2 linked regions of the Euzebya sp. genome follow. The protein of the gene in region 2 binds, or shares a complex with, the protein of the main gene of each other region. Links are inferred from orthologs where the notes say so. Each region holds a gene or a part of one and is shown on either strand. Other genes may lie near its edges.

The links.
Region 1: the proteins of secA (region 2) and secY are in contact, whole or in part, in a crystal structure (PDB 3DIN), measured with the Thermotoga maritima proteins. The link is inferred for Euzebya sp. from one-to-one orthologs. Residues at the interface, in WP_004082002.1 of Thermotoga maritima: Glu261, Ala262, Arg263, Lys300, Ala301, Arg302, Thr303, Ile304, Ile305, Leu323, Tyr324, Asp325, Pro326, Val329, Ser330, Tyr333, Ile336, Lys340, Phe345, Val349, Glu363, Phe364, Tyr374, Ser375, Gly376, Gly377, Glu393, Ile395, Thr482, Ser483; in WP_004081795.1 of Thermotoga maritima: Glu108, Gly109, Glu110, Glu111, Ala236, Glu237, Arg238, Arg239, Ile240, Thr241, Ile242, Gln243, Tyr244, Ala245, Arg246, Arg247, Val248, Thr249, Gly250, Arg251, Arg252, Val253, Tyr254, Gly256, Ala257, Ser258, Thr259, Tyr260, Leu261, Pro262.

The regions. Positions count from the first base shown.
Region 1 is NZ_CAXQBR010000074.1:9,553-12,673, reverse strand. Bases 126-2,934 are described here. They hold secY (preprotein translocase subunit SecY), read right to left. Parts: upstream 2,271-2,934; coding sequence 981-2,270; downstream 126-980. Other genes in these bases: rplO (50S ribosomal protein L15), read right to left, coding at 2,345-2,791; ACEQ2X_RS16145 (adenylate kinase), read right to left, coding at 307-888; map (type I methionyl aminopeptidase), read right to left, coding at 126-270. Also shown: more of map, read right to left, coding at 1-125. UniProt on the Escherichia coli protein: The central subunit of the protein translocation channel SecYEG. Consists of two halves formed by TMs 1-5 and 6-10.
Region 2 is NZ_CAXQBR010000094.1:120,539-124,264, reverse strand. What follows is about bases 49-3,462. They hold secA (preprotein translocase subunit SecA), read right to left. Parts: upstream 3,120-3,462; coding sequence 249-3,119; downstream 49-248. Other genes in these bases: ACEQ2X_RS20900 (cell wall-binding repeat-containing protein), read right to left, coding at 49-203. Also shown: more of ACEQ2X_RS20900, read right to left, coding at 1-48. UniProt on the Escherichia coli protein: Required for protein export, interacts with the SecYEG preprotein conducting channel.

The sequences.
Region 1 (3,121 bases), on a different replicon or contig from region 2:
GGTCTCGGGCGACGGGATGCCGTGGACGATCTCGTCGTTGACCGAGGCGCAGAGGGTGCCGGGGAACGGCATCCGCGTGCCCACGCCGCCGTAGCCCTTGAAGGCCGGGACCGCGCCGTGGCGGACGATGTAGTCCTCCGCCATCGCGTCGAGCTCACCGGTGGAGATGCCCGGGCGCACGGCCGCGGCGAGCATCTCGTGCATGTCGGCGATGATCTTGCCCGACCGGGCCATCACCTCGAGCTCTGAGGGCGACTTGCGGATGATCATCGCCCCACCGTAGCGCCGCGCGGGGCGGCGACACCGTCAGCGGCCGGCGGTCTGCACCTCGCGGCAGGCGCCCAGCACCCGCTCGCGGACCTCCTCGATGCTGCCGAGCGCGTCGACGGCGATCAGCAGACCGGCCCTGCGGTAGTGCGGGATCAGCTCGGTGGTCTGGTCCCGGTACTCCTGCATCCGGCGCTTGAAGACCTCGTGGTCGTCGTCGTCCCGGCCGTCGGTGGCCTGCCGCTTGGCGATGCGGGCCTCGAGCTCGGCGTCGGGCACCTCGAAGTGGAGGACCGCGTCGAGGTCGACGTCGAGCATGGCCATCATCCCGCTGAGGGTGTAGGCCTGGCCGACGGTGCGCGGGTAGCCGTCCAGCAGGAAGCCGCTCTCCGCGTCGGCCTGGCGCAGCCGGTCGGCGACCATCCGGTTCACGACCGTGTCCGGCACGAGCTCGCCGCGGGACATGTAGCCCTTGGCCTCCTTGCCGAGCGGCGTCTCGCCCTTCACGTTCGCCCGGAAGATGTCCCCCGTGGAGATGTGGGGGATGCCGAACTCCTCGACGATGGCGGCCGACTGCGTTCCCTTGCCCGCACCCGGCGGGCCAAGCAGTACCAATCGCACTTCGCGTGCTCCTCCCACGATCGTCGTCACCCCGCGCCGTGCACGGACAGTCGGGTCACTCTACGGCCTGCCCGACGGCGGCCGCACATCCGTCAGCCGCGGATGAAGCCCTCGTAGTGGCGCTGCATGAGCTGGCTCTCGAGCTGCTTCATCGTCTCGAGCCCGACGCCGACCACGATCAGCAGCGTGGCCCCGCCGAGCGGGAACTGCACGTTGCCGAGGGCCAGCACGACGAGGGGCAGGATGGCGAGCGCACCCAGGTACAGCGACCCCGGCAGGGTGATGCGGGTCAGGACGCGATCCAGGTACTCGGCCGTCGGGCGACCCGGGCGGATGCCCGGGATGAACCCGCCGTACTTCTTCATGTTGTCGGCCACGTCGATCGGGTTGAACGTGATGGCCGTGTAGAAGTAGGCGAAGAAGATCGTCAGCGCCAGGTAGGTGGCGATGTAGACGGGGTGGCCGCCGGTCGCGAAGTAGCGGTTGACGAAGTTCGTCAGGCCGTCGTTGTTCACGATCGAGGCGCTCAGCTGCGGCAGGTACAGCAGCGAGGACGCGAAGATGATCGGGATCACGCCGGACTGGTTGACCTTCAGCGGGATGTAGGTCTGCTGGCCGCCGTACTGGCGTCGGCCGACCTGGCGCTTGGCGTACTGGACGGGGATGCGGCGCTGGCCCTGCTCGACGTACACCACGCCGACGATGAGGATCAGGCCCACCAGCACGAACACGGCGAACAGCACGGTGTTCTGCTGGTAGATGGCCGAGAACTGGCCGGGCAGCGCCGCGAGGATCGCCGCGTAGATGATCAGCGACATCCCGTTGCCGATGCCGCGCTGGGTGATCAGCTCACCCAGCCACATGATGAAGGCCGTGCCGGCGGTGAGGGTCAGGACCATCAGCGCCCGGATCGGGACCGAGTCGTCGGGGATCAGCCCCGCGGTGGGGATCGTCCCGCCGAACAGCTGGCCGGATTCGATCAGCACGATCAGGCCGGTCGACTGCAGGATCGCCAGCACCACGGTGACGTACCGGGTGATCTGGGTGATCCGCGCCGTGCCGGTCGCCCCCTCCTTCTGCCACTCCTCGAGCTTCGGGATCACCACCGCCAGCAGCTGCATGATGATGCTGGCGGTGATGTACGGCATGATCCCGAGCGCGAAGACCGCGAGCTGGGTCAGCGCGCCCCCGCTGAAGAGGTTCAGGAGCGCGGCGACGCCGCTCGCCTCGGCCTGCTGCAGGATGCCGTCGAGGACCTGGTAGTCGACCCCCGGGATCGGGATGACCGATCCCAGCCGGTACACCGCGATGATCGCGAGGGTGAAGAGGATCTTCCCCCGGAGGTCCGGGATCTTGAAGGCGTTCGCGAAGGCGCGGAACATCTAGGTCAACTCCGTTCGGGCAGGGACCCGACGTGGGGCCACGTCAGGTCCATGCTGGCACGACTGCCGGCGGGTCAGCGGGTCAGGCGCTGGACGGTGCCGCCGGCGTCGGTGATCTTCGCCTCCGCGGACTTCGAGAACGCGTGCGCCGACACGGTCAGCGACGTCGACAGCTCGCCGTCGCCGAGGATCTTCACCCGCTCCTCCGCGTCGCGGAGGAGGCCCTTCGCGGCCATGGCGGCGGGGTCGACGGTCGCGCCGGCCTCGAAGGCCGACTCGAGCCGCGACACGTTCACGCCGACGTACTCCACGCGGTTCCGGGGGGTGAAGCCGGGCAGCTTCGGCAGGCGGCGCTGCAGCGGCATCTGCCCGCCCTCGAACCCGAGGGGGACGTTCTTCCGCGCGCCGGTGCCCTTGGTGCCGCGGCCGGCGGTCTTGCCCTTGCCGGCGGCCTCGCCGCGACCCTTGCGCGTCTTGCGCCGGGTCGAGCCGGGAGCCGGCTTGAGGTCGTTGAGCTTCATGGTGGACTACTCCTCCTCGTCGGACGCCGGCTCGGGGTCGAGCGCCGCGTCCGCGACGTCGGGGTTCTCCGACGTGCCGCCCTTGACGGCCTTCCCGCGGGCCGGGTCGATCTGCGGGGTGTTCTGGACGACGTCCGCCGAGCTGTCGGCACCGGTGCCGGCGACGCCCTGGTCCTCGAGGAGCTCCTCGGTCCTCTCCGAGGGGCCCTCGACGACGCCGACGACGCCGGGCTCGCCGGTGTCGGCCACGGAGACCGCGGTCCGCACGGCCCGGGCCGGCACGGTGGTCCCGTCGGGGACCTCCTCGACGACGACCAGGTGGTTGATCGT
Region 2 (3,726 bases):
CTGACGTCGTAGACGTCGGGGTGGTCCTCCCAGCGGTCGGCCGTGGCGGTCAGGTTCCGCTGGTCCGTGCCGTCGGGGCGCATCGCGACGATGTCGCCGTCGAGGCCGACGTAGAGCCACCCCGGTCCGTCCTGCGCGGTCGCGGGCGTGACGAGGGTGGCGAGGAGGACGAGGGCGCAGAGGAGGGGGGTGGCACGACGCATGGCCGCACGCTATCCCCCGCCCCTAACGAACGGCTAACGACCGACCTACGACCCGTGGCAGCGCTTGTACTTCTCCCCGCTCCCGCAGGGGCAGGGGTCGTTCCGGCCGACCTTCACGTCGTTGCGGACCGTGCCGGTCTGGGCTGCCGCGGCGGCCGCGTTCTCCTTCGCCGAGCCCGGGGCGGCGGCCGTGGTGGACCCGGCGGGGACCGAGTAGCTGCTCGATCCGCGGGCCGGGGACGCAGCACCGCTCTGGGAGGAGGAGTAGCTCAGCTGGGCCTCCATCGGCCTGCTCGAGCGGCCGTCGAGGGACGGGCGGCGGATCGTCGGGCGTGGTGACGCCGCCTTCGCGCCGTTCCCCGACTCGTCGGCCGGGGGGGCCTCCTCGGTGCGGACCGGGAGGTTGAAGAAGTAGCCGACCGACTCCTCCTTGATCCGCGCCTGGATGTCGACGAACGCGTTGTAGGCCTCGCGCTGGTACTCCACCAGGGGGTCGCGCTGGCCGACCGCCCGCAGGCCGATGCCGTCGCGGAGCTGATCCATCTCGTAGAGGTGCTCACGCCACACGCGGTCGACGACGCTGAGGATCACCCGTCGCTCGACCTGGCGCATCGCGGCGGCGCCGACCTGCTCCTCACGATCGCCGTAGGCGTCCATCACGCGCTCCTCGAGCGCCTCGCGCAGCTCGAAGTGGGCGTCCTTGCCGGCGTACGCGGCGGGGTCGATGTCGAGGTCGTCGATGCCGAACGTGGTCTGGACGCGCTCGGCGAGCTGGTCGAGGTCCCACTCCTCGCTGAAGACCCCGGGCGGGGCGAAGAGCGTGGTGAGGTTCTCGACGGCGTCCTCGACGAACTGCTCGGCGATCGCCTCGACCTCGCCGTCCTCGCCGTGGAGGACGGTGTCGCGCTCGCGGTAGATGATCTTGCGCTGCGCGTTCATCACGTCGTCGTACTTGAGGACGTTCTTGCGGATCTCGTAGTTCCGGCTCTCGACCTGGGCCTGGGCCCGGGCGACGGCGTTCGACACCATCTTGTGCTCGATGGGCAGGTCCTCGGGCATCTTGAGCCGGTTCATGATGCTCTCGACGGCGCTCGCGTTGAACAAGCGCATCAGGTCGTCCTCGAGGGACAGGTAGAACCGCGACTCACCGGGGTCGCCCTGACGGCCTGAACGGCCGCGCAGCTGGTTGTCGATCCGACGGCTGTCGTGGCGCTCGGTGCCGCAGACGTACAGCCCGCCGAGGTCGAGGACCTGCTGCTTCTCCTCCGCGCACTCCGACTCGTAGCGGGCCAGCGCGGCGTCGTAGGCCGCCTGGAAGCGCTCGCGCCACACCTCGGTCGGCTCCACCTCACCGGTCTCGGGGTCGAGCACCGGCTCGGCGCCGGCTTCGCGCTTGGCGACCTTCGTCGCGAGCGCCTCGGGGTTGCCGCCGAGCATGATGTCCACACCGCGGCCGGCCATGTTGGTGGCCACGGTGACCGCGCCGAGGCGACCGGCCTGGGCGACGATGTCGGCCTCGCGGAAGTGGTTCTTCGCGTTCAGGACCTCGTGGCGGACGCCGGCGACCGTCAGCCGCTTGGAGAGCTGCTCGGACCGGTCGACGCTGACCGTGCCGACGAGGACCGGCTGGCCCTTCTCCTGACGGGCCTTGATGTCCGCGGTCACCGCGTCGAGCTTCGCGTCGAGGCTCTTGTAGATCTGGTCGGCCTTGTCGTCGCGCTGCACCGGCCGGTTCGTCGGCACCTCGACGACACCCATCTCGTAGATCTCGGCGAACTCCTTCTCCTCGGTCTTCGCCGTGCCGGTCATGCCGGCGAGCTTGTCGTAGGTCCGGAAGTAGTTCTGCAGGGTGATCGTGGCGAGGGTCTGGTTCTCCTCCTTGATCGTCACCCCCTCCTTGGCCTCGATGGCCTGGTGGAGCCCCTCGGAGTACCGCCGCCCGTGGAGGGTGCGACCGGTGTTCTCGTCGACGATCAGCACCTCGCCGCCCTCGACGATGTACTCGTCGTCGCGGCGGAACAGCTCCTTCGCCCGGATGGCGTTCTGCAGGTGGTGGATCAGCGGGGTGTTGGCGTTCTCGTAGAGGTTGCCGACGCCGAGGAGCTCCTCGACGCGCTCCACGCCCTCCTCGGTGACCGCGACGGTCCGCTTGGCCTCGTCGACCTCGTAGTGGGTGTCCCGCGTCAGCTTGGGGGCGATGCGCCGGGCGAAGATCTCGTACCACTGGCTGGACTGGTCGGCCGGGCCGGAGATGATCAGGGGCGTGCGGGCCTCGTCGACCAGGATCGAGTCGATCTCGTCGACGATCGCGAAGTTGTGGCCGCGCTGCACGAGCTGGTCGGGGCTCAGGACCATGTGGTCGCGCAGGTAGTCGAACCCGAGCTCGTTGTTGGTCCCGTAGGTGATGTCGCAGGCGTAGGCGGCCCGCTTGTCCGCCTTCTTCTGCTGGGGGTAGACGTAGCCGGTGGTCAGGCCGAGGAACGCGTAGACGCGGCCCATCCACTCGGCGTCGCGGCTGGCCAGGTACGGGTTGACCGTGACGACGTGGACGCCCTTCTCCGCCAGGGCGTTCAGGTACACCGGGGCGGTCGACGTCAGCGTCTTCCCCTCACCGGTCTTCATCTCGGCGATGTCGCCCTGGTGCATCACGATGCCGCCGAGGATCTGGACGTCGAAGGGACGCTGCTTCAGGACCCGCCAGGCGGCCTCGCGGACGGTGGCGTAGGCGTCGAACATGATGTCGTCGAGCGTCTCGCCGTCGGCCAGGCGCTTCTTGAACTCGTCGGTCCGCGCTGCGAGCTCGCCGTCGGACAGGGCCTTGACGTCGTCCTCGCGGGCGTTGACCTCGTCGACGGACTTCCAGAGCTGCTTGAGGCGCCGCCCCTCACCGAGACGCAGCAGCTTGTCGAGCACCATGGTGGGCTCCCTCGTGTCGTGATCCTCTTCAGACGCATCGCCAGCGCCGTGCCCGCGACCCGTCAGGTCACCTCAAGGGTATCGGCGTGGTCGGCGAGGAACCGGTCGAGGGGGACGGGACGTCCGATCAGGTAGCCCTGCAGAACGTCGCAGCCCATCGCGACGAGCGCGGCCCGCTGCGACTCCTCCTCGACGCCCTCCGCGACCACCCGCAGACCGAGGTGGTGAGCCAGATCGACGAGCGTCCGGGCGATGTGCCGCCCGTCCGGCCGGTCGATCCCGGTCGAGGTCCACCAGCAGCAGGCCGTCCACGCCGCGTGCCGGCGCCGCGATCGTGGCGTGCGCCGCCCGCAGCGAGCGGATCGCCACGACGAGGCGCACCAGCGCGAGGGACGCGATGAGCGGCACGAGCGCGGTCTCGATCGCGTCGCCGGCCTCCGCCGCGCCGACCACGCCCTGGTCGACCGCGATCGTCGCCAGCGCCCCCGCGGACGGCAGCCACGGCCCGCCGGGGGCTGGTGGCGTGCGGGGTCGGGGGTGCGCCGGGGCCAAGCGCTGACCGCGGACGACCGCGAGGAGCAGCAGGGCGTGCCCGGCGGCGTCGAAG